DNA from 3 places in the Vibrio sp. 811 genome. Region 3 is predicted to be linked to each of the others. Evidence: predicted binding sites of a transcription regulator. Region 3 holds the regulator's gene; each other region holds the start of a gene.
The links. The regulator PurR, encoded in region 3, represses purine synthesis genes. The targets are predictions, from matches to a motif close to TNANGNAAACGTTTNCNTNA.
Positions count from the first base shown of each region.

Region 1 (10,250 bases), on a different contig from region 3:
GCAACCTTCATGATCTTAGGTGCTATTTGTACTCGTCGTTGTCCTTTCTGTGACGTTGCTCATGGCCGCCCATTACCACCGGAAGCAGAAGAGCCTCAAAAACTGGCGAAAACCATTGCCGATATGAAGCTGAAATACGTAGTAATCACTTCTGTTGACCGTGACGATCTGCGTGACGGCGGTGCACAGCACTTTGCCGATTGTAACCGCGAGATCCGTGCGTTAAACCCGCATATTAAGATTGAAACACTGGTTCCTGACTTCCGTGGTCGCATGGATGTAGCGCTTGATCTAATGAAAGACAATCCGCCAGATGTCTTCAACCACAACTTAGAAACCGCGCCACGTCTTTACCGTAAAGCTCGCCCAGGTGCGAACTATAAATGGTCACTTGAGCTTCTTAAGAAGTTCAAAGAGCAGCATCCCGATGTACCGACCAAGTCTGGTTTGATGATGGGTCTTGGTGAAACCAAAGAAGAAATCATCGAAGTACTGAAAGATCTACGCGCACACGGCGTAACGATGCTGACTCTAGGCCAGTACCTAGCGCCAAGCCGTCACCACTTGCCAGTAGAACGTTACGTTCCACCATCAGAGTTTGACGAGCTAAAAGAAGTTGCACTAGAACTTGGCTTCACGCATGCAGCGTGTGGTCCATTTGTTCGCTCTTCTTACCATGCCGATATGCAGGCTCAAGGTATCGAGATTAAATAAGCTCTCGCTTGTTTTGAAGAGAAAAGGTTGGCTCAGTGCCAACCTTTTTTGTATCTGACAAATGATGATAAAAAGCCATTCTACCACTGTCATTCTGAACAGCGAGGAACGAGCGTGATTCAGAATCAGTTTTCAGAGTACTGATGATTTTTAGAGAAACTCTGAGTAAAAGAGTGCGCCTCAACAAGATTCCTGATCTCGCCTAGGCTCATCGGAATGACGTGGTTTGGATATATTGAAAAGGGACAGTGTTGGTAGCCATCCCCTTATCACACACTCTCGCTATATCTCATTCCAAACGCCAGACAAACAAAAAGGCCCTCAAATGAGAACCTTTAGTATATCAATGTTCAAAATAGATGAGTCGAGTTCTAGAAGAACACACGGAGTTTGCGCGAGCAAATGAGTATGTTCGACACCGAAATCGACTCACTCTATGAAAAGCAGTTAGGCGTAAACTGGTAGACGCTTACAAATTTCTAGCACTTTCTGTTTTGTCGCTTCGATAACTTCTTCGTTGCCGATGTTATCTAGAACGTCACACATCCAGTTTGCTAGCTCTTTTGCATCTTCTTCAGTGAAGCCACGGCGAGTGATCGCTGGCGTACCTACACGGATACCAGACGTTACGAATGGGCTGCGTGGGTCATTTGGTACTGAGTTCTTGTTTACAGTGATGTTTGCTGCACCTAGTGCCGCGTCTGCGTCTTTACCAGTGATATCTTTGTCGATTAGGTCAACAAGGAACAAGTGGTTTTCTGTACCATTAGATACGATTTTGTAGCCACGCTCTTGGAACTGACCAACCATTGCTTTTGCGTTTTTCACTACGCGAGCTTGATAAGCTTTGAACTCTGGCTCCATCGCTTCTTTGAACGCTACTGCTTTACCAGCGATAACGTGCATTAGAGGGCCACCTTGACCACCAGGGAACACTGCTGAGTTCAGTTTCTTGTACATATCTTCGCCAGCATTTGACAAGATAAGACCACCGCGAGGACCTGCTAGTGTTTTGTGCGTCGTTGTTGTTACCACGTGAGCATGCGGTACTGGTGTTGGGTATTCACCGGCAGCGATAAGACCAGCTACGTGCGCCATATCAACAAATAAGTAAGCACCTGCTTTGTCAGCGATTTCACGCATGCGTTTCCAATCAACGATTTGCGAGTAAGCAGAGAAACCACCGATGATCATCTTAGGTTTGTGTTCAAGTGCTAGCTGTTCCATCTCGTCGTAGTTGATTTGACCAGCTTCATCGATACCGTAAGGGATAACGTTGTAGTGCTTACCCGAGAAGTTTACTGGTGAACCGTGAGTTAGGTGACCACCGTGTGCTAGGCTCATGCCTAAAACTGTATCGCCAGGGTTAAGAAGCGCCATGTAAACTGCGCTGTTTGCTTGAGAACCTGAGTGAGGCTGTACGTTAGCGTACTCACAACCAAATAGTTGGCATGCACGCTCAATTGCTAGTGCTTCAGCTTTATCTACGTACTCACAACCGCCGTAGTAACGCTTACCTGGGTAGCCTTCAGCGTATTTGTTCGTTAGCTGAGAACCTTGCGCTTCCATTACACGTGGGCTTGTGTAGTTTTCAGAAGCGATAAGTTCAATGTGTTCTTCCTGGCGAAGAGTTTCTTCCTGGATAGCTGCGAACAGTTCCGCATCGTAATCTGCGATGTTCATATCACGCTTAAGCATCTGTATCTCCTGACTCAGATTAGTACTGAAAGTTGCAAAAAAACTGTTGAATGACCCGACGCAAACGTTTTCGTCACCCTAATGGCGCGCATTCTACATAATTTGATTTAGGTCATAAAGAGAAATTTACAATTTTTCTCATGCAGTTTTTTCATGATGACAAGCAATGTTTATCATGCCAGCATTGCAATCGCATAACGACAATCTATTGCCTGTCAAATTTGTGCTTTACACCCTGTAAAACAGCAATTACATAGGTTTACCGTAAATTTTACCCTCTAGCTACCGAAAAGATCATCTTTTTACTACTATGCACGCCTTATTTATCACTAATGACTGCAATATTGATGGAAAAACACTCATTAAAAGAAGACTGGATAGCGATTCTCACGGGTACCTTTTTAGTAGCTCAAGGCGTTTTCTTTCTCCAATCCGCGAACCTTCTAACGGGAGGCACGACTGGATTGGCTCTGCTTATTAGCCAATTTACACCTTTTACCTTTGGTGTGCTGTACTTTTTAGCAAACAGTCCTTTTTACTTACTAGCATGGAAACGCTTCGGCCGTCATTTCGCCATTAATAGTGCCATTTCTGGCGCGTTGGTTTCTATCTTTGCCGATCATCTTTATTTGCTAATCTCGCTCGAATCGGTAAATGAAGTTTATTGCGCCGTCGCAGGCGGGCTTTTAATGGGGCTCGGTATGCTGATCCTATTCCGACATCGCTCCAGCTTGGGTGGCTTTAACGTGCTGTGTTTGTTTATCCAAGACAAATTTGGCATTTCAGTTGGCAAAAGCCAAATGGCAATCGATGCATGTATCCTGTTTGCTTCATTCTTCTTTGTCACACCAGAAGTGATTGGCCTTTCAATTTTGGGGGCGTTTGCACTCAATCTCGTGTTAGCGATGAACCACAAACCGCACCGCTATTCCGTGACCTACGGTTCATAAATTTTTGATAATGATTGAAGCGCGATTTATAAGATTTCGCGCTCCAATCGCTATATAATACTTCGCGATTTCCAAATAGATCGGTACGGTATGCGCGACTTTCTGCAACAAGCTAAACAGACTCACAGTTGTATTGCGATTGGAGAGCTGATCTATAACCCGAAGACACAGACCCTTCATCAAGATGCTATCGCGATTGATCTCGAACCTCGTAGCATTGAGTTATTAGAGCTGCTGCTAACAAGCGTGGGACATCCGCTCTCTGCTGATACCATTATCGAAACCATTTGGCAGAGCAAGTTCATCTCTAAGAATGTGCTCACGAACCGCATTAGCACCTTACGTGCCCTGCTACAGCAGTACTTACCCGAATACGATGCCACTAAGCTTTTAGTCACTTACCCCCGAAAAGGCTACTTTCTTAACCCTGCCAATATTCGTTTAGTGCCACCAGCGAAAAACCATCGGCGCGTTATCTCAACCCAGGTTGCGAGGAATAAGAACTTCAAGCTGATTTTCGCTTACAGCTTATGTGCCATACTTGCGGTATGTAGCATGACGCTCGCAAGCTTGTTATGGCAACGCCAAGAAATCTCAACACAACAAACGCGTCATCAACTACTGATTCCCAAAGTCGAGCTACTACTCAACCGTGTCGATTCAATCGGCTCTCAGGCGCGAAAATACCGCATACTGGTCAAAGCCATCTTGCTGCAACAACAGGTCGAATATCCATACACCGACATCGCCAACCAAGATGCTCCCAGTTACTTTCTTGATCCTATCGGTCATACGCCATATTTCCCTGGCGCACGAAACATGCAGACCAGCGACTACGAGCTCAATATCGAGTTAAAAGACGGCACAAAACAGGGCATCTTGAAAGCGCAGATGAACCTTATTTATCCTGCGACGGGCAAGTTGGCGTTTCGCAATGAGTACACACTGCGTTTATCTGACTTACAATCGGATATTTTCCAAATGCATTCGGATGTCGCGCAATACTTCAATCTGCCTGCACCTTCGGCAAGTACGTGGCAGCTTTCGGATATTCACAAAAAAATGTTATTCGAGAATGCCTTTTCTAGCCAACCTCTCCGACAATCTGATGAGTTTGCGGCTATCACAACGGCAAGACATCTAGCCTTATACGAGCACGAACATCAAAAGCTGGAAGCGTATTTAACTCAAGTACAATCGTCGTTTGATGTTTTGCCAGATGAGCTGAGCCTCTGGTTAGGTCTATTGCATTTCAAATTAGGTAACTTAGACAGGGCAAAAGCTCTGTTAACGACACCAGATGGCGACTCACGTATCCAAAACGCACTGATTTATACCTTTGTGTCTCACATTGCTTATAAGCAGAACAAACTTGAACAGTTCCGTCTCAACTACATGGAATCACTGGTGGCGCTGCTGCGCGTTTTACCTTCCGAAACCTTGTTTGAGCGTCTTTCTCAATCTGAATCAAAAGAGACTTGCCTCCAACCGTGGAAAACGTTGCATGTTAGTGTGACCGATCAAGAAATCATAAGCCGATGGAAAGCGCTCATTAACGAGTATTGCACTAACGTAGCCAACGAAATAACCCCAAATAAAACAAAGACCTAAATATAAAATTAAGCTTTCATTAACCCCTGTTATCTTTTGTTTTTTGCCCTTTTTCTCTCACTGAACTTAGCATGCTCGCATTCAAGCAACGGCCCAACATGAAGCGCCCTTATCAATCAGGAATGTAAACCATGCTAAACAAAATGACGCTTATCGCAGCAGCAACTCTGGCTCTTTACGGCTGTGGCGGAGGTTCGTCTTCTGGCAGTGCGAATCCAAACAAAGTGCCTCAAGAAAGTTTCGACGTCTCGATTCACAACTCAATCTTCGCTCCCACGCCAAGCACACAGCTAAACTACGCATTTAGCTTGGATGGCCAACCAGAAGGCGACATGAAACTGAGCTTCCAAGCGATGGATCGCGAGCAAATATTGGCAGCATTGGCACAAATCCCAAACAGCGAGGCAATGGTCCAGTTGGTTAATGACTTGGTGAACTACGGCGCCGAACAGTTCTACTATTCAGACGAGCAGTACAACGACGACGAAGAGAGCAATACGCTTTACTTTGTAGGATCAGATGGTGCACTCCATGAAATCACTGACGCTTATTTCATTGGTCATCAGTTTATTGCCATGCTTATGCACAGCAGTCCGATTTTCCGCCTAAACGGTGACGACGTAAAAGAGAAAAGCCCGAATATTGACATCGGTGAAGAAACTATGTCTCTGCAAACCACTCTTACAGGCTACGCAGTTCACAACCTTCTAGACCGTTTTGAAGATCATGAGTGGGTACAAAACCTTCCTATGACAGCATCTTGCCAAGTGGTTTGGCAACAGCAAATCCGAGAGACTGGTGTGCGTAAAGCGTTCTCGATCTCAGGCAAGAAAATTGAAGCGGCATACCTGATGGAAGAGAACATCTACAACCTAAACTGTGATGATATGGACTCAATGGAGTTCGCCACTTCGGCAGAACGTTGGTTTAATCCGAGCTTAGGTCTGATTGAACAAATTGAACTGCTGAAAGTACAACAAGTACAAATCACCGAAGAGAAAGTGCAGCTAACAGCGATTGAAACAAAATAAGCTCGCATTTTTTAGAGATATCTCAATAAAAGAAGGCTTTGGGGAGCACACCAAAGCCTTCATCTCGAACATCAATCTTAGGGGTGATGACACCCGAGTTTATTCTTCTATCAATAAAATACGAGTTTCGTAAGGTCGTAACACTTGATGGTTTGATGCGACTGCGCTCGCTGAGTTTTGATAGTTAGATAGCAAGTTTTTCGCCTTACTCATATCAAAACGTTCTGGCAGAACGCATTCCACCTCTTCAGCATAGTAGTTATTGATACACAGCAGCGTTTGCTTATCGTTCTGACGAGCGTAAGCGAAAATACGTTTGTGCTCTGGCAGCAGGTCCTCGTAACGACCATCGGTGATCACTGGAACCTGTTTACGCAGTTCAATCAGACGCTTGTAAAAGTAGAACACCGAGTTTAAATCGGCAACCGCAGCTTCAGCATTGATTTCAGTGTAATTCTTCGCCACTTCAAGCCAAGGCGTGCCCTCAGTAAAGCCCGCGTGTTTTGCACTGTTCCATTGCATTGGTGTACGTGAGTTATCACGCGACTTCTGTGCCAAGATCGCCATCATATCGTCATGAGATACACCATCACGGTTGACCATGATGTCGTACATGTTAGTACTTTCAACATCACGATATTGGCTGATTTCGGTATAACCCGGGTTGGTCATGCCGATCTCTTCCCCCTGGTAAACATAAGGTGTGCCTTGCATCATGTGCACTGATGCCGCAAGCATCTTGGCAGATTCAACACGGTATTGCTCTTCGTTACCTAATCGGCTGACAACGCGTGGCTGGTCGTGGTTACACCAGAACAACGCCCCCCACCCTTTGCCATTTAAGCCCGTTTGCCAATGATTGAAGATCTGTTTTAACTGAATGAAATCAAACGGCGCTTTGGTCCATTTTTCACCATTTGGATAATCGACTTTCAGATGATGGAAGTTGAACACCATGGATAGCTCTTTGCCGTCTAGCGAAGAATATTGCTGGCAGTGCTCTAGCGTAGTGGAAGACATTTCACCCACCGTCACGCTGCCGTATTTTTGAAACACAGATTCGCTAATCTCTTGAAGGTATTCGTGCACACGTGGACCGTCAGTGTAAAAACGACGACCATCACCAATATCGTCACTTGGAAAATCTTGCTGCTTGGAAATCAGGTTGATAACGTCGAGACGGAAACCATCGACTCCCTTCTCTGCCCAGAAGCTGATGACTTCTTTCACTTCTTCACGCACTACTGGGTTTTCCCAGTTTAAGTCCGCTTGCTCTATAGCAAAAAGGTGCAAATAGTACTGACCTGTTTTTTCATCCAGCGCCCAAGCGTTGCCACCAAACTTTGATTGCCAGTTGTTTGGTTCAGCACCATCTACCGGATCTTTCCAGATGTAGTAATCACGGTATGGGCTGTTTTTATCACCCAGTGCGGATTGGAACCACTTGTGTTCTGTCGACGTGTGGTTCACTACAATGTCCATGATGATACGAATGCCCAACTGATGCGCTTCTGCTAGCAAAGTATCGAAATCTTGCATAGTGCCGAACTGTGGATTGATCGAGTAGTAATCGGAGATGTCATAACCGTTGTCGATCATTGGCGATTGGTAAACCGGCGTCAGCCAAATCGCATCCACACCAAGATGCTTAAGATAATCCAGCTTAGAAATGATCCCTTTGATGTCGCCCGAGCCTTTACTGCCACTGTCACAAAAGCTTTTTGGGTAAATTTGATAGATGGTTGCGGTTTTCCACCAGCTCTCATCATGCTTGGTCATAGCCATTTCTAACACTCACTTACCAGTAATCGGAAACTTAAAATTTGAAAAGAAAAATAGGCGGAGGCAGCCAAGTCACTGCCTCAAATAGAATTACGCGTTTGCAGGCTCAAGCTCACCTTTGGCTTGTGCACGCTTATAAAGAATTAACGTTAATGCAGCAGGTACCAGCATTGCGACTAACATAGCCAAAGCAAAAATGCCCCAGAACTGCGGTTGGATAGACAAGATGCCCGGCAAACCGCCCACACCGATACCGTTCGCCATTACGCCCGCACTACCACAAATAGCAGCAGCACACGCACTACCGATCATCGCGCTCAGCATTGGGAACTTGTATTTCAAGTTGATGCCGTACATCGCCGGCTCGGTCACACCAAGGTAAGCAGAGATAGCCGCAGGTACTGAGATATCACGCTCGCCATGTTTTTTACTGATGATAATGATGCCGACGACCGCAGACGCTTGAGCAATGTTTGAAAGTGCAATCAGAGGCCAAATTGGCGTGCCGCCTAGCTCTTGCATTAATTGAAGGTCAACCGCGTTGGTGGTGTGGTGAATACCAGTAATGACCAATGGCGCGTATAGGAAGCCGAAGATGGTTGAGCCAATCATTGCGAAGTCACCCGTCATGGCTGCTTTTGCTGCGAATGCCACGCCGTCACCCAACATACGACCGAATGGACCAATGATAGAGTGCGCAAGAATCACAGACACAATGATAGAGACAAACGGCACAACCACTAGGTAAAGGTAAGACGGAATGATGCGTTTTAAGTTGGTTTCAATAAACGCCAGTGCCATACCAGCGAGCATTGCCGGAATCACTTGCGCTTGGTAGCCCACTTTCTCGATGGCAAATAAGCCAAAGTCCCATACTTCAGGCACTTGCTTACCAATTAGGTAGGCGTTCATTAACTGTGGCGAAACCAGCGTGACACCAAGCGTGATACCCAAAATCGGAGTACCGCCGAGTTTTTTCACTGTCGACCAACACACGCCAACTGGTAGGAAGAAGAAGATTGCTTCACCAATTAGCCATAGGAAAGAGTGTACCGTTGCCCAAAACTGGCTGATTTCCGTTAGCGTTTGACCATCAAACATCTTGATGTCGCCAATCACGTTACGGAAGCCAAGAATCAGACCACCGGTAATGATCGCAGGTAGCAGTGGTACAAAGATTTCTGCAAGGTGGGAAATACCACGCTCAACGATATTCATGTTTTGACGAGCAGCGTTCTTCGCTTCGTCTTTGCTGGCTTCACTTTTACCCGTCAGTCCGATCAGTACCTTGTAAACTTCATCCACTTCAGTACCGATAACCACTTGGAACTGGCCTGCGTTGGTAAAACAGCCCTTCACCATCGGTAATGCTTCTAACTGTTTCGTATCTGCTTTGTCCGTATCATTTAGAACAAAACGCAAGCGAGTTAAACAGTGACTTACACTGGCAATATTGTCCGGCCCCCCGACCAGCTCAATAAGACGCTCCACGTCTTTACGCGCAATCTTACTCATAACTTTGTCCACCCTGTATTGGATACATTCGATTCATCATTTTGTTTTTATAAGTGGGAACATTCCCATTTCTTAATTTTAATATTGCCATCCGAAGGCAAAAAACAAAATGGGAACAGTCCCATTAATTGAGAGTGATCACAGTATAATTTTAGAGCAGATCGTTTTAGTGTGGGTCAATAAACGATAGGCTGTTGAGTAAAGTGAACCACTTCCTCATCGCCATTTAATTGATTGATCAGCATGTTAGCGGACTTCTCACCTGCAAGGGTATAACCTGGGTCGACACTAAATACTTTAGGGAAAAGGAAAGAGAGCAATTCATTACCACCAACACCTGTCACAACCACATCTTCACGGCCTAACTCTTGAAGACGCTTAATCACGCCCAACGCGATAGTGTCACTGGCGCACACGATGGCCTGAGTGTCAGATTGAAGGACTTTGTCTACCAACTGATAAGCACTTTCATGGCTCAACTTACCCGTCTGGAAACAAGGTGTAATTTGTTTGCGTTGACACCAAGCTTTATAAGCATTTAGACGAGCTAAGCCAGTGGTTTTGTCTTCAGGGTCAACACCAATATAAGCAATGCGAGATAAAGATTGCTGCTCAAGATGAGACAAAGCCATGTCTATCACACCTTGGTTATCGTAGTTGATCGAGGAAACCATTTGCGTGTCCATCGCGATCACGACGATACGATTCCCCCACTCCGCCAATGCTCGCTCATCACATCCAGTAAAGCCAAACACGATCACCCCATCGACGTTGCGACGTTTAAGCACATCCAAATGCTCATTGGTTTTATCGCGATCGAATTGGCTCTCCATGATCACCGCATCATAACCAGCGGAATACAAAGCATTGAGCATTGTACCAACGGCGCGATTTTCTGATGGTGAATCTAAACGGGAGATGATAACCCCAATAACTTTTTGGCTGCCGC
Region 1 is NZ_JAWOUB010000021.1:28,868-39,117, reverse strand. It holds gene lipA (lipoyl synthase) at 1-714, shown strand, start outside; gene glyA (serine hydroxymethyltransferase) at 1,162-2,412, opposite strand; gene R7Q46_RS21265 (YitT family protein) at 2,760-3,362, shown strand; gene R7Q46_RS21260 (transcriptional regulator) at 3,453-4,973, shown strand; gene R7Q46_RS21255 (hypothetical protein) at 5,105-6,004, shown strand; gene treC (alpha,alpha-phosphotrehalase) at 6,104-7,789, opposite strand; gene treB (PTS trehalose transporter subunit IIBC) at 7,877-9,301, opposite strand; gene treR (trehalose operon repressor TreR) at 9,478-10,250, opposite strand, start outside.
Region 1: a site for PurR is predicted at 2,469-2,488, ahead of glyA (serine hydroxymethyltransferase). Genes of this name have one in related genera too.

Region 2 (10,250 bases), on a different contig from region 3:
CACTAATAAAGTGTTAGATGTAAAAGGTCAGTATTTAGAAAGTGGCTTATCTGCCCAACTGATTGCCGAGATGCGCAAGCATTTAAAAGCGGGCAATCAAGTAATGTTGTTTCTTAACCGTCGAGGCTTTTCGCCCGCTTTGATGTGCCATGAATGCGGTTGGATTGCAGAATGTAAACGCTGTGATGCGTACTATACGTTCCACCATTACAGCAACGAAATACGCTGCCATCACTGCGGCTCACAACAACCGGTGATTCATCAATGTCAGGGGTGTGGTTCAACCCAATTGGTTACCGTCGGCGTAGGAACGGAACAACTCGAACAACAATTGGCTCAGTTATTTCCAGAATACAACGCCATTCGCATCGACAGAGACAGCACACGTCGCAAAGGTAGTTTGGAAGATGCCCTTGAATCGATTCGTAAAGGTGAACATCAAATTCTGATTGGCACCCAAATGCTGGCTAAGGGGCACCATTTTCCAAATGTAACGCTCGTTGCTCTTTTGGATGTTGATGGCTCTCTCTATAGTAGTGACTTCCGCGCTTCCGAGCGACTAGCGCAGTTGTTTATTCAAGTCGCAGGTCGTGCCGGCCGCGCAAGTAAACCTGGCGAGGTTATCCTACAAACCCACCATCCTGAGCACAGCTTGCTGCAGGCCCTGCTTCAAAAAAACTATCGCCACTTTGCTATGACTGCTCTGGAAGAACGCAAATTGGCTCAGCTTCCGCCTTATAGTTTCTTGACTCTGTTTAAAGCAGAGGCGAACCAAAGTGAGGTAGTTGAAGACTTCCTGCGTCAGGTTCGCTTTACGTTAGAGTCACACCCTCTGTTCGATGATTCCTGCATGGTGTTAGGCCCTACTCCTTCACCTTTGGCCAAGCGGGCTGGTAAATACCGTTGGCAACTATTACTGCAAACTCAGCATCGTTCATTGATGCAAAAGTTATTAACCAGTGCCAAACCTGCTATTGAGTTGTTGCCAAATGCTAAGAAAGTACGCTGGAATTTAGACATAGAACCACAAGATCTCAGCTAGCAAACGTTTAACTATGTAATGAATTACCATTTAATGTGACCAGAATCACACCAAGATTACAGTTTTTGTTAAACAGACCGTAACTTTCACTTTAGAAATGAATAGACTATCCAAATTAGAAAAGTCTAAAGTGACTTGTTTGCACAGGCTTAGATTAAAACAATGACTATTCCCACAAATTGATATCGCGGTGAAGAATCCATTTTCCCACTCGTTAACACGAACTGAGCGAAGAGCAAACACAGCTCTAACTCGGTTTGATTACTCTGATTTCAAACCGGAATAACGTCATCTTGGCAAAAAATAAATGAGAGGTTAAAAACTATGGCGACAATGAAGGATGTTGCCCAGCTTGCGGGAGTGTCTACGGCTACGGTATCTCGAGCCTTAATGAATCCAGAGAAAGTCTCTTCTTCTACAAGAAAGAGAGTAGAAGATGCCGTACTTGAAGCGGGTTATTCTCCAAACTCATTAGCGCGTAACTTACGTAGAAACGAATCAAAAACCATTGTTACTATCGTTCCCGACATCTGTGATCCTTATTTTTCTGAAATTATTCGCGGTATTGAAGATGCAGCCATGGAACATGGCTATCTAGTCCTGCTGGGCGATAGCGGACAACAGAAGAAACGCGAAAGCTCTTTCGTAAACCTCGTATTTACTAAGCAGGCAGATGGAATGCTACTGCTTGGTACAGATCTACCATTCGATGTCAGTAAGCCAGAGCAAAAGAACTTACCTCCGATGGTAATGGCGTGTGAATTTGCGCCAGAGCTCGAGCTTCCGACAGTACATATTGATAACCTGACCTCAGCATTTGAAGCGGTGAATTACCTGACTCAATTAGGTCATAAACGCATTGCTCAAATCTCTGGACCAGATACAGCAATATTGTGTCAGTTCCGCCAGCAAGGCTACCAACAAGCCCTGCGCCGTGCCGGCATCAATAAAGATCCACAATATAGTGTCATTACTGAGTTCTCTTTTGATGGCGGAGCAAAAGCCGTTCGTAAACTGCTCGAATTGCCAGAACCACCAACGGCTATTTTCTGTCACTGTGACACAATGGCCATCGGCGCAATTCAAGAAGCGAAAAAGCTTGGCTTACGAGTACCGCAAGATCTCTCTGTTGTGGGCTTTGATGACATTAACTTCGCTCAGTACTGCGATCCACCGTTGACCACCATCTCTCAACCTCGCTATGAGATTGGTCGACAAGCGATGCTAATGATGCTCGAGATGTTAAAAGGCCACGACGTGCATTCAGGCTCGCGTCTGCTTGAAACTAATCTCGTCATTCGTGGAAGTGCAGCGCCACCACAGCGCCCTTAACCTAAAGATTAGGTATTCATCCCCAAAGCGGTGCCAAGGCGCCGCTTTTTATTTACCCCTCCTGCTTTTTGTATATCCCCGAATAAACATAAGCGAGAACAGAAACACACTCCTACACTCGGACGTTGTCGCGCTTTAGCTATCAAGATTCTATCAATAGGGTGTTTTCTCAACTCGTTCTGGATTAACATATTTGCAAGAATCCTTGATGACCAGAAATAACCGTGGCAAATAGAGATTATGTAAGACGGGGGCGAGGCGCCCCAAAAAAGTCGACAAAAAAACAGCCGCCGAGAAGAAAAAAACCTTGGCGCAGTGGCCTGCTCGCTATCTTGCTCGTGGGCGGTTTTGGCTATGGTCTTTACCTTTTGAGTAGCGACCCAGAACCTAAACAACCAGTCGTGAAGCAGCCAACAACCACTGTCAGCAAACCAAAGCCGAAAAAAGACTTGCCGCCACCACCAGAAGAAAAATGGGAATATGTTGAGTCACTACCGAAACGTGAAGTTGAAGTTGTGGCTAAAGAAATTGAAGTTTCTAAAATTCCTTACATCATGCAGTGTGGCGCGTACAAAACTCAGGCACAAGCGGAAGAGCGCAAGCTTGCAATCGCGTTCCAAGGGATGTCGAGCAAGATTCGTAAGAAAGAAGGCAGTTCATGGTATCGCGTGGTGCTAGGTCCGTATAAGTTCAAACGTGATGCAGAACGTGACCGCCATAAACTGCAACGCGCGAAAATCGAGCCGTGCGCGATTTGGAAAGAAAATCTTTAAACTCAGGCCCTAGGAGCTAAGATCCTAGGGCCTTTCTTTTTGCCCCCTTGAATCCCCATTTCTCCTCCCCCATATACTGAATTAAATCCAAAGAGAAATAATCAAGAGGTCGACTGTGACTACCATTGTATCTGTACGTCGAAATAATAAAGTCGTCATCGCGGGTGATGGCCAAGTATCTCTAGGCAATACCGTAATGAAAGGTAATGCGCGCAAAGTTCGCCGCCTATACAACAACCAAGTACTAGCGGGCTTTGCCGGCGGTACTGCGGATGCCTTCACCCTTTTTGAGCGCTTCGAAAGCAAACTGCAAATGCACCAAGGTCACCTAACCAAAGCGGCAGTTGAGCTAGCCAAAGACTGGCGTAGCGATCGTGCTTTGCGCAAGCTCGAAGCCTTACTTGCCGTTGCCGACGAAACCGCATCGTTAATCATTACCGGTAATGGTGATGTCGTACAGCCAGAACATGACCTGATTGCGATTGGCTCTGGTGGTGCTTACGCACAAGCTGCCGCAACCGCCCTACTAGAAAACACAGATCTAGATGCTCGTGAGATCGCGGAAAAAGCTCTCAATATCGCGGGTGATATTTGTGTCTTCACTAACCATCACCACACGGTAGAAGAGCTAGACTCAACAGTAGAGCCTGAAAAACCAACCGCGTAATCGTAACGAAGTAAGGAAAGAATATGTCTGAAATGACGCCTCGCGAAATCGTTCATGAATTGAACCGCCACATTATCGGTCAAGAAAAAGCCAAGCGTTCGGTTGCGATTGCACTTCGTAACCGCTGGCGCCGCATGCAGCTTGAAGAAAGCTTGCGTGCCGAAGTGACGCCAAAAAACATCTTGATGATTGGTCCTACTGGTGTTGGTAAGACTGAAATCGCACGACGCCTCGCAAAACTGGCAAATGCCCCTTTCATCAAAGTTGAAGCGACAAAATTCACCGAAGTGGGTTACGTTGGTAAAGAAGTTGAAACCATCATCCGTGACCTAACAGATGTCGCTGTGAAAATGACGCATCAACAAGCGATGGAGAAAGTGAAATTCCGCGCAGAAGAGCAAGCGGAAGAACGCATTCTTGATGCGCTACTGCCACCAGCACGTGATAGCTGGGGTCAAGCAGAGCAAACGGAAGAGTCTTCTCACACTCGCCAGATCTTCCGTAAGAAACTGCGTGAAGGCCAACTAGACGATAAAGAAATTGAAATCGACGTAGCCGCACCACAAATGGGCGTAGAGATCATGGCGCCTCCTGGTATGGAAGAGATGACTAACCAGCTGCAAGGCATGTTCCAAAACCTCGCTGGCGACACCAAGAAAAAACGTAAGCTGAAAATCAAAGACGCAATGAAAGCGTTAGCGGAAGAAGAAGCGGCGAAACTGGTAAACCAAGAAGAGCTAAAAGAAGCAGCGATTTTCAACGTTGAAAACAACGGCATCGTATTTATCGATGAGATCGACAAAATCTGTAAACGCGGCGAGAGCTCAGGCCCAGACGTTTCACGCGAAGGTGTTCAGCGCGACCTACTTCCATTGATTGAAGGCAGCACGGTATCAACCAAGCACGGCATGGTAAAAACAGACCACATTCTGTTTGTTGCATCTGGTGCATTCCAAGTGGCAAAACCATCTGACTTGATCCCAGAATTGCAAGGTCGTCTACCAATTCGTGTTGAGCTAGAAGCACTAAGCAGCAACGACTTCAAACGCATTCTGACAGAACCAAAAGCCTCTCTAACAGAGCAGTACGTTGCGTTGATGAAAACGGAAGATGTGGACATCGAATTCACAGAAGACGGCATCACGCAAATCGCGGAAGCGGCATGGACGGTCAACGAAAGCACAGAAAACATCGGTGCTCGTCGCTTACACACCGTTATGGAACGCTTAATGGATGAAATCTCTTACGACGCAGCGGAGCAATCTGGCGCTAAATTCGTTATTGATTCCGCTTATGTGAAAGCACGCTTAGGCGACACGATTGAAGATGAAGATCTAAGCCGCTTTATTCTTTAATCGCAATCTATTTTACCAAAGCCCAGAACCTTGTTTCTGGGCTTTTTGTTTAGAATGGCGGTGACTTTGACAACATCTAAATCAAAAGCTCTCGTCATTCTAGCGAACTCAAGCGAGACTAAGAATCTGGTAACAGCACACGCCTATTCTTTCCAACTCACCTTAACCACTTCACAACCGGACGATAGATTCTGAATCACACTCGTTCCTCGCTGTTCAGAATGACGGTCACTTAGACGACATCTAAATCAAAAGGTCTCGTCATTCTAGCGAGCTCAAGCGAGACTAAGAATCTGGTAACAACAGACGCCTATTCTTTCCAACTCACCTTAACCACTTCACAACCGGACGATAGGTTCTGAATCAAACTCGTTCCTCGCGGTTCAGAATGACGGTGACTTAGACAACATCTAGATCAAAAGCTCTCGTCATTCTAGCGAGCTTAAGCGAGACTAAGAATCTGCTAACAGCAAACGCCTATTCTTTCTCTCTCACCGTAACCACCGCACAATCAGATGATAGATTCTGAATCACACTCGTTCCTCGCTGTTCAGAATGACGGTGACTTTGACAACATCTAAATCAAAAGACCTCGTCATTTTAGCGAGCTCAAGCGAGACTAAGACTCAGCTAACAGCAAGCTCCTATTCCTTCCCACTCACCTTAACCACGGCACTATTGGGACGATAGATTCTGAATCACACTCGCTCCTCGCTGTTCAGAATGACGGTGATTTTGACAACATCTAAATCAAAAAGATCTCGTCATTCTAGCGAGCTCAAGCGAGACTAAGAATCTAGTAACAGCAGACGCCTATTATTTCCCACTCACCTTAACCACGGCACTATTGGGACGATAGATTCTGAATCACCTCGTTCCTGGCTGTTCAGAATGACGGTTACTGTGACAACACCTAAATCAAAAAGATCTCGTCATTCTAGCGAGCTCAAGCGAGACTAAGAATCTAGTAACAGCAGACGCCTATTCTTTCCCACTCACCTTCACCACTGCTCAACCGGATGATAGATTCTGAATCACCCTTTGACTTCTAGTTGAGTTGTTTTAGGTCAATAGCGTATCTGCCTCTTTGTGCTTATACTGGGCACATTGGTTACTAGCACGAAATTTCCATGAAACAATCTCTACAGATCTGGCTTGAAGCCGCTCGTCCAAAAACATTACCTCTGGCATTGGTCTCTATCTTAACAGGTAGCGTGCTCGCGTACTCGGCGGGTCATTTCTCACTGACGATTGCCATCATGGCTTTCGTAACCGCGACATTGCTGCAAATTCTGTCCAACCTGGCAAACGACTATGGCGATGCCGTTCAAGGTACAGATAACGACAAACGCCTCGGTCCATTACGAGCGATGCAGTCTGGCGCGGTAAGTGCTAAACAGATGAAACAAGCGATTATCTTTAACATCGTTCTGACCGCAATCTCAGGCTTGGTGTTAGTTTTCTATTCACTAAGTTCACTGGAAAGCATTGTTACTTTTATCGGGCTGGGAATTTTGGCCATTCTCGCAGCCATTGCTTATACCATGGGTAGCAAACCATACGGTTACGTGGGGCTTGGCGATATATCAGTGTTCTTGTTTTTTGGTCTACTAGGCGTATCCGGTACCTACTTCTTGCATACTGGTCACGTAGACACCACGCTATTCTTACCTGCTCTAGGCTGCGGTTTACTCGCCGTTGCAGTACTCAACATCAACAATATGCGTGATATCGAAAACGACCGAGAGTGTGGTAAACGCACGGTCGCAGTGCGTTTGGGTCAACGCAAAGCCAAGCAGTACCACTTTGTTTTACTTGGCGGTGCTATTCTTGCCTTTGCGGCTTACTTGTTAATTCAAGACAAACCCGTTTGGATTAGCTTGCCATTTTTACTTAGTATTTATTTCGTGGCCGATCATGGTAAAGCGGTTTGGCATACACAAAAGCCCGCTCAGATAGCACCAATGATGCCAGTCATCGTGAAATGCTCTTTAGTCACCAACGTTTTGTTTGCAACAATTGTGGTAGCTCAAACTCTAGTAAGTTAAAAAAGGATTGTCATTGCATTGACTTAATGCCTAGATATACTCAAAGACAACCAATTTCTGTTTAGAAAGGTACGCTATGGAATACAATACCTCAGCACTCTGTGATATCTACCTCGATCAGGTAGATGTGGTTGAACCAATGTTCAGTAACTTTGGCGGTCGCGCTTCATTTGCCGGGCAAATCACCACCATCAAGTGTTTTGAAGATAATTCGTTGATCCGCGAGACATTAGAGCAAGATGGACTTGGTCGCGTTTTGTTAATTGACGGTGGCGGTTCCCTACGTAAAGCCCTTATCGATGCAGAAATCGCAACCATTGCGGAAGAAAACGAGTGGGAAGGCATTGTCGTTTACGGCTGTGTTCGTGAAGTAGATGAACTTGAAGATATGAACTTAGGCATTCAAGCCCTCGCTTCTATTCCTGTTGGAGCGACCAGTCAGGGTATTGGCGAATTGGATGTACCAGTCAACTTTGGCGGCGTTAGCTTCCTTCCAGAAGATTACATTTATGCTGATAGCACCGGAATTATCCTGTCGCCTGAACCATTGAATATTGATTTAGAGTTGGATGAAGAAGCATAGCGAGTCTTAGGTGTCTAAGTTATAGGGTCTTCTCTTAGCTATCAGCGCCTAGCCTTGTCTTAACATTTTCTACTTCCCTAAAACACAAACACCCGCTTAGCGCGGGTGTTTTTAATTTGGAATGAAGAAGCTGAATTATTCCACTTCGTCCATTTTGCCAAGTAGTGCACGAATGCGCTCTTGCCATTGTGCGTGCTCTTGCTGTGCTTGTTGTGCTTTTTGCTCTAGCTCTTCACGTTGAGAGCGAAGCTCGTTAGCTTCTTCCGCAAGTTTAGCTTTATCTTCTTTCAGCTCTTCGACTTCCATCTGAAGAAGAGTGATTGTGTCAACTGCAGTTTGAATTTTAGATTCTAGTTGTTCTAGTACTTCAAAAGACATCTTGGCCTACCTATGTTATTCCGTTGGGACGATGTGCGAGATTGATGCACACCTAACCTATATAAGGTTCATTCTACTCAGCGTCGCGATGAGAAACACTCACTATATTCGATATTTTGCATCATTCGGTCAAAAAATCAGCGCAATCTCACTAAACGCTGACTTTTCTTGTCGCCGAAGCATTTTTGAGCAAGGATTTTGCGTCCCGCTACGCTGAAAATCGCCCTAAGTATTGATCAAATTCAAGTTAGATAAAGTAAAAGCCTCGCAAAAAGGCAAACGTTTACTCGACCTTGTGATAGAATCGCCGCGCAAATTCTTCTTCCCTCTTGCTTACTTGGAGACATCATGAAACGCGATTTAGCAATGGCATTTTCCCGTGTGACTGAAGGTGCAGCTCTGGCTGGTTACAAATGGCTTGGCCGTGGCGATAAAAACGCAGCCGATGGCGCAGCTGTTGAAGTTATGCGCACGCTACTGAACAAAACAGATATCAGTGGTGAAATTGTCATTGGTGAAGGTGAAATCGATGATGCGCCAATGCTGTACATTGGTGAGCAAGTGGGTATTGGTGGTGATGAAGTGGATATCGCTGTCGACCCGATTGAAGGGACGCGTATGACGGCAATGGGACAATCGAACGCACTAGCCGTACTTGCCGCAGGTGAGAAAGGCAGCTTTCTTAAAGCGCCAGATATGTACATGGAAAAACTGGTTGTTGGCCCTGGTGCAAAAGGCGTAATTGACTTAGAAAAGCCGTTAAAAGAAAACCTAGAGAACGTAGCAAAAGCCCTGAACAAGCCACTTGATACCCTAGTCGTTATTACCCTTGCGAAACCTCGCCACGATGACGTTATTGCAGAAATGCAAGCAATGGGCGTACGTGTTTTTGCGGTGCCTGATGGTGACGTCGCTGCCTCTATTCTAACTTGTATGCCAGACAGTGAAGTGGACATGATGTACTGTATTGGCGGTGCGCCAGAAGGGGTTGTATCAGCAGCGGTAATTCGAGCGCTAGACGGTGATATGCACGGTCGCCTGCTTCCTCGTCACGAAGTAAAAGGCGATACTGAAGAAAACCGCATTTACGGTGCAGATGAACTAAAACGCTGCGATGAAATGGGCGTAAAAGCGAATGTTGTCCTCAAAATGGAAGACATGGCTCGTAGCGACAATGTGGTATTTTCAGCTACAGGCATCACTAAAGGTGACTTGCTGGAAGGTATCTCTCGTCAAGGCAATATTGCAACCACAGAAACGCTGCTCGTACGCGGTCGATGCCGAACTATTCGCCGCATCAAATCGACTCACTACTTAGATCGTAAAGATCCAGAAGTGCGTGATATTATTCTTTAAGCATTTCTCGAGGCTCTCGCTCAATCTGAGTGTGAGCCTTTCTTTTCGCACAACCGGACAATAGATTCTGAATCACTCTCGTTCCTCGTTGTTCAGAATGACGGAGGCTTTAATAAGCTCTAAATCAAAAGAACTCGTCATTCTAGCGAGCTCCAACGAGACTAAGAATCTGGTAACAGCAGGCTCCTATTCTTTGCTGGTCACCTTAACCACTGCTCAACCGGACGATAGATTCTGAATCACCTTATTCCTCGCCGTTCAGAATGACGACATATATTGGCTCATATGAACATAGCCCCTACAAATCCACACTCAAATTAAGTCAACACTTTTCTTTACTAACCCTATCGCGCATAATATGTACTGACGTATAAATGGTGGGTATATGAAGACCGTAGATAGGATATTGCAAATCGTTAAGCGTGATGGCTCCGTCACTGCAAAACAACTCTCCTCTGAGCTAGGTATGACAACCATGGGGGCTCGTCAGCACCTGCAAAGTTTAGAAGATGATGGCATTCTTTCTATCCATGACGTAAAAGTGAAAGTTGGTCGCCCTGCTCGTCATTGGTCTCTCACTCAAAAAGGTCATGAGCAATTTGCTGACCGTCACGGTGAGTTGACCATTCAGTTTATAGAAGCTGTCGAACATATATTTGGCAAAGATGGACTGGAAAAAGTCACATCAGAGAGGGAAAAACTCACGTTACAAAGTT
Region 2 is NZ_JAWOUB010000004.1:304,861-315,110, forward strand. It holds gene priA (primosomal protein N') at 1-1,042, shown strand, start outside; gene cytR (DNA-binding transcriptional regulator CytR) at 1,346-2,374, shown strand; gene ftsN (cell division protein FtsN) at 2,599-3,147, shown strand; gene hslV (ATP-dependent protease subunit HslV) at 3,263-3,814, shown strand; gene hslU (HslU--HslV peptidase ATPase subunit) at 3,838-5,169, shown strand; gene R7Q46_RS09965 (1,4-dihydroxy-2-naphthoate polyprenyltransferase) at 6,300-7,217, shown strand; gene rraA (ribonuclease E activity regulator RraA) at 7,294-7,800, shown strand; gene zapB (cell division protein ZapB) at 7,936-8,178, opposite strand; gene glpX (class II fructose-bisphosphatase) at 8,527-9,534, shown strand; gene R7Q46_RS09985 (helix-turn-helix transcriptional regulator) at 9,920-10,250, shown strand, end outside.
Region 2: a site for PurR is predicted at 8,450-8,469, ahead of glpX (class II fructose-bisphosphatase). Genes of this name have one in related genera too.

Region 3 (10,250 bases):
TATCGGAGCCGTAAATATTTTTTGCAAATTTGTGGGCGATATCGTCGAAATTGCGGTCTTCTGTCACTTCTGCTGAGTTATCATAACGGATTGTGCCGCTATTCTGGCACAAGGAAAGCAGGAATAAAGAGGGATACCCTCATTTTTATTATCAATTGATGTTTTTTCGGACTATTTATGTATGTTTGAGCTGAAAAAAGTAGTGTCAGCCATGCTTATGCCCCTTCCGGCATTGCTGCTGATAGGCTTGTTGGGTCTTGCTCTCATTAGTTTTACTACAAAACGTAAAACTGGCTGCTTCGTTGTTCTATTCTCTTTTGTTGGCATTTTTCTTGTTGCCTTCCAACCTGTTTCAACCAAGCTTCTTATGCCGTTAGAGCGAGAGCATAAAGCCTTTTTGCCAGTTTCTGGCACCATCGACTACGTGATGGTTTTAGGGAATGGTCATGTTATCGATGACGAAATTCCACCCACCTCGCAGTTAAGCCGTGCAGCATTAATGCGCTTAACTGAGGGCATTCGTATTTTAAGAATGTATCCAGGCGCGAAATTAATCTTATCCGGCTATGCTGGCGGATCTGAAATTAGCCACGCGCGAATGATGGCGAACGTTGCCCTTGCGTTGGGAGTCGCGAAATCCGATATCATTTTATTAGAAGATGCGAAAGATACGTGGGAAGAGGCGCGTCAAGCGGCTGCATTCGTTCAACAAAAGGAGATTGTGTTAGTCACTTCTGCGAGTCACATGAGCCGTGCATTGTATGAGTTCAACGCAGCAGGCATTAAACCAATACCAGCTCCGACCAACTTCTTAGCTATTAGCGAGATAAGTCAACCTTGGGATAAATACTCACCTAAAGCGCGTTACTTAGAACAAACAGAGCTTTATTGGCATGAGTACTTGGGCAGCATTTGGCAAAGATTGCGTGATACTGTCGGCCAAACACCAATGGCTGAAGCAAACTAGTATTATCTTGAAGCCACAAAAAAGGGAGAGCCGAAGCTCTCCTTTTTCTTTTTACGATTTAGTGATGTTCAAACTAGTCACCAGCAAACATATAGCCTTCGCCGTGTACCGTTACAAAAATCTGTGGGTTCTTAGGATCGAACTCCATTTTTGCGCGCATACGTCGAATAAGAACATCAATGGTGCGGTCATTCGGCGCATCAACTCGATGGCTGATCATGTTCAAAATACGCTCACGACTTAACACCTGGTTAGGGTAAGACGATAATGCCACCAAAAGTTCGTACTCTGCTTTAGTTAGTTTTACTGGCTCACCGTTGCGGCTAAGTGCGCGACGTTGAATGTCGAATGTCCACTCCCCAAAGCGCACAATGTGCTCTTCACTGGTTTCATTCGCTTTCGAGCTGCCACTGCGCGCTGCTGAAATACGCCACAGCAAGTTTTTAACGCGAACTAACAGCTCTCTCAGTTCAAAAGGTTTTGTCACATAATCGTCAGCACCCATTTCTAGGCCTACGATTTTATCAATGCTATCCGTGCGTCCTGTTACTAATATGATACCAATATCCGATTGGCTACGTAACTCACGAGTAAGCATCAGGCCGTCTTCACCAGGCAGGTTAATATCCAGCATGATCAGGTCTACATCGCCCGCTTGCAAAACTTCACGCATTTCTGCGCCACTCTCTGCTTCGCTGACTTGGTAGCCCTCATTTTGGAAATATCCCGCAAGCTTACTACGAGTTACAACATCATCTTCTACGACTAATACGTGATAGCTCATTTACACCACTTTTCTGTCTTCTTATTATCCAAGACGTATTCTATTCATAACTAGTAACATTTCTAGTCATAGATACATTAAAACGCAAGATTTAGCGTTTTTATTGATTCAAAACAAGCTTGCCCATTGCTATTAATAAACGGTCATTTTTGACCATAAAACATAACAATTATAGTTACTGCTATTCATTTTAATTGATTACACTTAGGGGATATCCCTAATTGACTTTGTGATGCATGACTTGAAGCATCATTCAGGAGCCCAAAATGCAAGAAGTGAAAGCTTTTAATGAAAAACGCGCTGAAATTTACTGGTGGTTTTCGAGCTTGTTCGCAAAAGAACTAACAGAGAAAGAATTGGAAGCCTATCACAGTGTTGAAATTCGCAGTTTTCTCGCAGGTTTAGGTGAAAATGAGTCGCTAAAACCAGCCGTTGATAGCCTAGTTGATGCGCTGAATCGGTTACAAGATCGTGAAGATGCACAACTAGAGCTTGCAGCTGACTTTTGTGAACTGTTTTTGAAGACAGAAAAATACGGCGCTCTTCCTTACGCATCCATGTACATTGGTGAATCAGGTTTACTGAATGACAAGCCAGCTGAGGAAATGGAAAAGTTGATGACTGAATTTGGCGTTCAAGTAGACGAAAACCTAAAGGAACCTGCGGATCACTTAGCCGTTGAGCTCGACTTTCTCGGGAACATGATTATCCGCTCAAACGAGCTTGAACAAGAAAAACACATGGAAGAAGCCTTCGTTAAACAAAACGACTTTATCCAGCAACAATTGATGTCTTGGTTACCTCAGTTTTCAGACAAATGTAAACAATTCGACGAATTTGGATTTTACTCGAGTGTCGCGAAACTATTAGTTGCATTTTGTAAACTAGACAGCGCCTACGTTCTTGGTGAATAATTGCCGCCTATTTTTAGGGAGCCTGCCTATCGGGCTTCCTGTATGCCTGAAAGTGACCAATTGTAAGTAACTTGGGTATAATATTCGTTTGCCTTAACTTAGCGCAAAGACGCTTGGTTATTTAGCAGTCAAAATGTGACTTCAAATACACAAATCTCTTGCTGAAAACATTGCTAGTCAGTCCACATAGGGCTAAAATGTGAGCGCAAACGATTAAATATGATTTATATGTAAACCGCTGAAATATAGCGGTTTTTGTGTTTTCTTAACAGGTTGATGGCAATTTCTCATCAGATAGAAAAAAGATAAAATTCATCGACCGATGCTGCTACGCACCCTTTTGTCGCACTTGGATCAACCGCTGCCGAGACACTTAGCGCCAATTTTATATTGCTAGGTGTGAAACCATTAGAGCATCAGGTACATCCAATACGACATATTTCAGTAGCTCGATACAGGACACCATTTATGGCCACGATAAAAGACGTTGCTCGCTTAGCCGGCGTTTCCACTACGACAGTTTCGCACGTTATCAATAAAACGCGTTTCGTTGCAGAAGCAACGCAAGAAAAAGTAATGAAAGCCGTTGACGAGCTGAATTACGCGCCAAGTGCCGTTGCACGCAGCCTAAAATGCAACTCAACTCGTACGATTGGCATGTTAGTAACTCAATCAACTAACCTATTTTTCTCAGAAGTGATTGATGGCGTTGAGAGCTACTGTTACCGCCAAGGCTATACTCTGATTTTATGTAACACAGGCGGGATTTACGAAAAACAACGCGATTACATTCGTATGCTGGCTGAAAAGCGCGTTGATGGCATCCTAGTGATGTGTTCTGACTTAACCGAAGAACTAAAAGAGATGCTTGACCGTCATGCGGACATTCCTAAAGTGGTCATGGATTGGGGCCCAGAGAGCTCACAAGCAGACAAGATCATGGATAACTCAGAAGAAGGTGGCTACATTGCAACCAAACATCTGATTGACAATGGTCATACGGATATCGCTTGTCTAAGCGGTCATTTTGAAAAGCTTGCTTGCCAAGAGCGCATTGCAGGTTTCCGTCGCGCAATGAGTGAAGCGAACCTAGCTGTAAATGAAGACTGGATCCTTGAAGGTAACTTTGAATGTGATACGGCCGTATTAGTTGCAGATAAAATTACCGCAATGGACAAGCGCCCGACGGCGGTATTCTGTTTTAACGACACAATGGCTCTAGGCCTAATGAGCCGCTTGCAACAAAACGGGATCAAAATTCCTGAAGATATTTCAGTGATCGGCTACGACAACATCGAGCTTGCGGAATACTTCTCTCCACCGCTAACGACTATCCACCAACCTAAACGTCGTGTTGGTAAAAATGCATTCGAAATTCTACTTGAGCGTATCAAAGATAAAGAACACGAAAAACGAATTTTCGAAATGCAACCTGAGCTTGTAATTCGAAATACTGTGAAAAAAATGAACTAAATTTCACTGTATTTAACCGTGTTAAATAAGCGCTCTACAGGGGCGCTTATTTTTTTGGGAAAATTAAGTGTTCTCTAATACTTCACACAGCTCTAATAACAATTGACTAACGTTAACTCCCTGTTTTATATAAATGTAATATATATTAAGAACTCCTTTTCAAAGGCCAATTTGCACCTTTCCATATGCAAAATAGAGCATTCAATCTATCATTTTTATTGAACCGAAATCACACTTTTAACGCTAAACCGTGATGTTAATTCAATATAAGAAGTATGCTCATTGTGTCACGCACAGGGCAAACCATTCGAAAGAGTGGGACGCAAAGCCTCCGGCCTGAACCATATTACGATATGGAAGGTAGCGGGGTTACCGATGGCAAGTGTGTAAGCAATGACTTTACTCTGTAATGACATTGTTTTTACGCATGTTTGCTACTCTCTCGGACCTGACTTTTGGTGGCGTAATATTAATTACACCGAGATAACAAAACATGGATAAACCGATACTCAAAGACTCTATGAAGCTATTTGAGGCACTTGGTAATATCAAGTCGCGCTCAATGTTTGGTGGCTTCGGACTATTCGCTGATGAAACAATGTTTGCACTAGTGGTAAACAATCAGCTTCATATCAGAGCAGACCAAAAAACTTCATCTGACTTCGAGAAACAAGGGCTAAAGCCTTACGTTTATAAAAAACGTGGCTTTCCAGTCGTTACAAAGTACTACGCTATTTCCAGCGATTTATGGGAATCAAGCGAACGCTTAATCGAAGTAGCGAATCAATCATTGAAAAAGGCAAAGCTTGAGAAAGAACAGCAAGCAAGTACAAAGCCTAACCGTTTGAAAGATTTGCCTAACTTACGACTGGCTACCGAGCGCATGCTAAAAAAAGCCGGCATCGAATCCGTAGAGAAGCTTGAAGAGGAAGGTGCGCTTAACGCCTATAAAGCGATAAGAGATACGCACTCTGCAACCGTCAACATTGAGTTGCTATGGGCACTAGAAGGTGCTATCAACGGCACTCATTGGAGTGTAGTACCTCAAGCTCGCCGAGATGAGTTGATGAACGCCCTCCAATAAAAGTCGGCCTAAAAACTATCTTGTAAAACCGCAGTCTAATCTGCGGTTTTTTTGTGAAATTTTTTCGGTTTTCCTACTGTCTTATTACATATATCCCAAATTGGAATCAAAATTATGAATAAGAAACTGATATTAGGTCTCATCCTACTAGCGGCTATCGTCTTTTTAGGTATTAACTTTGGCCAGTATTTAACCTTAGAGAATGCAAAAGCCCAACAAGAAGCACTAACTACATACATCGATCAGAATTTTGTATTCTCGGCTGCGATTTACTTTTTTACCTACATTGCAATTACCGCTTTTTCTATCCCAGGAGCGGCAGTAGTCACCTTACTTGGTGCAGCCTTATTTGGTTTTTGGACAAGCTTGCTACTGGTTTCTTTCGCTAGCACTATGGGGGCAACACTGGCCTTCTTGAGCAGCCGATACTTATTGCGTGACTGGGTACAAAACAAATTCGGAAATAAACTCAACGCAATTAATCAAGGTGTCGAAAAAGACGGAGCTTTTTATCTATTTTCCTTGCGTCTAATCCCTGTATTCCCTTTCTTTCTAATCAACTTACTGATGGGCTTAACACCGATGTCTGTAGGTCGATTTTATCTCACTAGCCAAATAGGTATGCTGCCAGGCACAGCCGTATATCTGAATGCAGGTACTCAATTAGCAACAATTGAAAGCCTATCGGGCATTGTTTCACCCGCAGTATTAGCGTCTTTTGCGCTATTGGGACTATTTCCAATCATCACTAAATGGGTTATGAATAAAGTAAGGCCGACACCAAGTCAGCAAAACTTGTAATTGGTGAAGTGGGTATTTTGATGAAAATATTTATCGCTAAAAACCCAGCAGAAGCACACATTGTATGTGAGCTGCTTAAAGTGGAACAAATTTACTGTGAAGTTCGCGGAGAAGGTATTTTCGGCTTAAAAGGAGAACTGCCGTTTGGTGATGATACCGATCCTTATGTGTGGCTTTTTGACACTGCACAAAAGATGAAAGCTGAAGAAATAGTAAAAACATATCGAAAACAATCCGATAGGCATGAGTATCAAGATTGGCAATGCCCAAAATGTCATGAAATAAACGAAGGGCAATTTGGTGCATGTTGGCAATGTGGATATCAACTAGGAGAGCTATAGCGGCTCTCCTATTCAGTGGATGCACTCAGTTTTAAGCACATACAGCTTGCTGTTTAATAAACTCGATGGAGTGTTGATTGAAGTCTTCTGGACGCTCTACATTGCATACATGACCACAATTCGGGATTTCTCGTAGAATGCTGAGTTTATGTGCTGCAACCATTTCTTTGACAGGTTTAATAAACATGTAATCCCTGTCGCCCATTAAGTAAAGAGTCGGAATGGGTAACTCTCGATCTTTAAAATATTTCATTAACGGATTTACATCAGCGGCAAGAATAAACCAACGTTTAAATTCTTTTTGGCAAAGCTTCTTGGCTTCGCGAATAAAAAGGTGGCGAGATTCTCGTTGGCTTCTTTGAGGCATAACAATATAAGCGAACAGTTTGTAGAGCCACATGTACGGTAGGATATGCTTACAAAAATTACCTAATTTCACCAATATCTGAGAACGAGTGTTAAGCCTTGTGACAGCACCGCCGAGCACCATCGAACGTACGCGCTCTGATGACAATTCAGCAAGGTTTCGAACAATAATAGTACCAAGCGACATACCGACAAAATGAGCGGATTGGATCTTTAAATGGTCCAATACTTTCAAAATATCTTGGGTAACTTCCGTAAAGGTATAACGGCTAGCAATGAGCTCTTTAAGTAACTGATTTGACTTTCCATGACCTCTTAAATCGATCAGCAATAAGTTAAAGTGTTGCTTGTAAGCTTTAATTTGCTTGAACCAGATAGAAGAGCTACCACCAGCACCGTGCACAAATACAACCCACTCATTACTAGTAGGGTGCAAATAGGTTTTATGAAAAAGTAGCGGCTGGGTCATATTGAGTATCAAAAAGATCGTGCTATTGAGTAAAAAGCCATCCTACCACACTCCCCTTACTCAAGATAATAAAGGCACCTCATTCGGTGCCTTTCGTTACAATTTTAAGTCAAACTAACGCTGAGTGGTAAAGCTGCAAATAAGATTCTGCGGCCTTTTGCCAACAAAAGTCTCGTTGCATCGCGTGCAACTGTACTTTATTCACTTCAGGCTCGTTTTGAGCGTAGAGCAACAGTGCCCTTAGCATCGTTAACAACAATGCCTGCGGTGTCGGTTCGAAAAAAACAAACCCCGTTGCTTCAGATGGGTTTACATCATAATCGCTAACGCTGTCCTTTAAGCCACCAACACCGCGTACTATCGGTAATGTCCCATAAGCCATACTATAGATTTGGTTTAAGCCACATGGTTCAAACTCAGAAGGCATCAAGAAGAAATCAGAACCAGCTTCAACGATATGCGCAAGTTCATTGTCATACGCTTCTACAAAGGCAAATTTGCTAGAAAACTGCGCGGCAACCTCTCGTAGCTGAGCGGCAAGAATAGGGTCTCCGGTCCCAACGACAACTAGCTGAACATCGTGCTTCAAAAAATCGGCCAAAGCAGGCAACAAGTAATGAACGCCTTTCTGCTGGGTCAATCGACAAACCATACCGAACATAGCTACATTTTTTTCGGGCAAATTTAGTCGTTGTTGTAATGCTTTTTTACAAGCTTTCTTCCCTTGCGACATACTTTGCTGGTCGGCGCAGTAATTAACTGGCAAGTAAGTATCCGTTTCCGGGTTCCAAGCACTGTAATCACAACCGTTCAAAATACCAACTAAGTCCTGCGCGCGTTGCTGAAACTCCCAAGCCATTCCATGACTGCCAAGCTCTGTTTTGAGTTCCTCTGCGTACGTAGGGCTGACCGCGTTTATCTTATCTGCATTCATTACACCAGCTTTGAGCATCGTAATATGCGTTGCACTCACCGCAGCATCGGGAACGTTTCTACAATGAAACTCTGGCAAACACTGCACGTCTTCATAACTAAATACGCCTTTAAAGACCGCATTGTGAATTGAAATGACGCTTTTAGTATGAGCAAAAAACGGATCATTGCCATACCTGTGCTTGAGCAAAAATGGAACAAGACCTGTGTGCCAATCGTTCGCGTGTATGATATTAGGTTGAAAGGCGAGCTTGGGTAACATGTCGAGACATGCTGCACTAAAAAACGCAAAGCGCTCGCCGTTATCAGTATACGCTTGGTTGTTCTCCGCATACATTGATGGTCGATTGAAATACGGCGGACAATCAATCAGGTAAACAGGATTTTGACCTAACATGAGCCGCAAAACTCGGTACTCCGTATGCGGCCATGATGTTAATTCTGTTTCTAATACAACTTCTGCGTCTGCGAGTTTATCAATACTGCTGTACGCAGGGATGGTAATTCTTACGTCTTGCTGTAGGTTTTGAAGGGCTTCCGGTAGTGCCTTGGCAACATCTGCCAAGCCACCACTTTTAATGAGGCCTTCAACCTCAGAAGCTACAAACAGAATAGATAAGTTGTTAGTAGCCAACTCGAGCTCCTTTCGGAATAACAACAATGCCCTCCTCAGACACGTGGAAGTGTTTTTTATCTTCTTGAAGATTCACACCAATCTGAGTACCAGGAGCAATATCGGCATCCTTGTCGACAATCACACGACGTAAAACACAGCCTTCGCCAATTTTTACGTCACCAAGAAGTATACATTCGCTGATATCGCAAGCAGAAGCAATATTACTGCGAAAACCAAGCACCGACTTTTCGATTCTTGAGCCTCTAACATAGCTGCCATTACACACTAAACTATCGATTATCTGCACACGACCATTATCAGAGTCGGTAAATGTCGCAGGTGGCAATGGTGGGTAGTAAGTGTGCAATGGCCATTTACGGTTGTACAGCGAAAATGGTGCATCTTTTTCTAGCAGATCCATATGCGCTTGCCAGTACGCATCAATAGTTCCGACATCACGCCAGTACACCTCTTCTTTTTCGCCACTGATTTTGTTGGTACTGAAGTCATACACGAACACATCACCTCTAGGGAACATCTTTGGAATGATGTCCTTTCCAAAATCATGTGATGAAGCTTCATTATCCGCATCTTCGACCAACTCTGAGAACAGTACCTGAGCTTCAAAAACATAGTTACCCATTGAAACTAAAGCGTAATCAGGATCACCAGGAATCGACTTCGGATTTGCTGGTTTTTCTTCAAAGCCAATCATACGACCTTCACTATCGACTTCGATAACCCCGAATTGCGACGCCTCTTTTAGTGGCATGCGCAATGCAGATACCGTCAGAGAAGCCTTCTTTTCTGAGTGGAAGTTCAGCATTTGTTTGATATCCATCTTATAGATATGGTCAGAGCCAAAAATACAAACTTGCTCTGGTTCCTCTAATTCCATAAAACGCAGGTTTTGATAGATCGCGTCCGCCGTCCCTTCGTACCAACGTTTACCAGTACGCATTTGAGCGGGAATAGGATCGATAAAGCGGTCTGTAATGCCATTGATGTTCCACCCCTTTTTTAAGTGATGGAATAAAGATTGAGATTTAAATTGGGTTAGGACGTAAATGCGCATCAGATCCGCATTAACAAAATTGTTTAGAGCAAAATCGATCAATCGATAACTACCACCAAACGGTACCGAAGGTTTACTGCGAGATTCCGTTAAAGGTCTCAAACGAGAGCCTTCACCGCCAGCAAGAATCATTCCCAAAACACCAGCCATTTGTTGTTCTCCATATCGTTATAGCTTGGATTTGGTACTCGCTTGAATGAGTCATACTCGGGGAGTCAAGCGAATACATTTAGCAACCGTCTCTGAGTTTCTGTGAACTCTTACAACACGGATAAAAAAGCTACGGCACTTCCAGTATGCAACGTCCACTCTTTCCTTATTTTTTGACGCAAACAATGCACACAGTTGCACTAATTTTTGTAATAAATTATCTAAGCGGGTTCTAAATTACAATTTTTAATACGCCATTCTGTGTACCATACAGCTC
Region 3 is NZ_JAWOUB010000002.1:578,678-588,927, forward strand. It holds gene cmoM (tRNA uridine 5-oxyacetic acid(34) methyltransferase CmoM) at 1-67, opposite strand, end outside; gene elyC (envelope biogenesis factor ElyC) at 182-967, shown strand; gene torR (two-component system response regulator TorR) at 1,041-1,751, opposite strand; gene torD (molecular chaperone TorD) at 2,018-2,665, shown strand; gene purR (HTH-type transcriptional repressor PurR) at 3,134-4,138, shown strand; cyclic di-GMP riboswitch class I at 4,426-4,515, shown strand; gene R7Q46_RS06445 (TfoX/Sxy family DNA transformation protein) at 4,632-5,222, shown strand; gene R7Q46_RS06450 (TVP38/TMEM64 family protein) at 5,337-6,023, shown strand; gene R7Q46_RS06455 (DUF2007 domain-containing protein) at 6,044-6,364, shown strand; gene R7Q46_RS06460 (alpha/beta fold hydrolase) at 6,396-7,199, opposite strand; gene glgA (glycogen synthase GlgA) at 7,309-8,766, opposite strand; gene glgC (glucose-1-phosphate adenylyltransferase) at 8,756-9,973, opposite strand.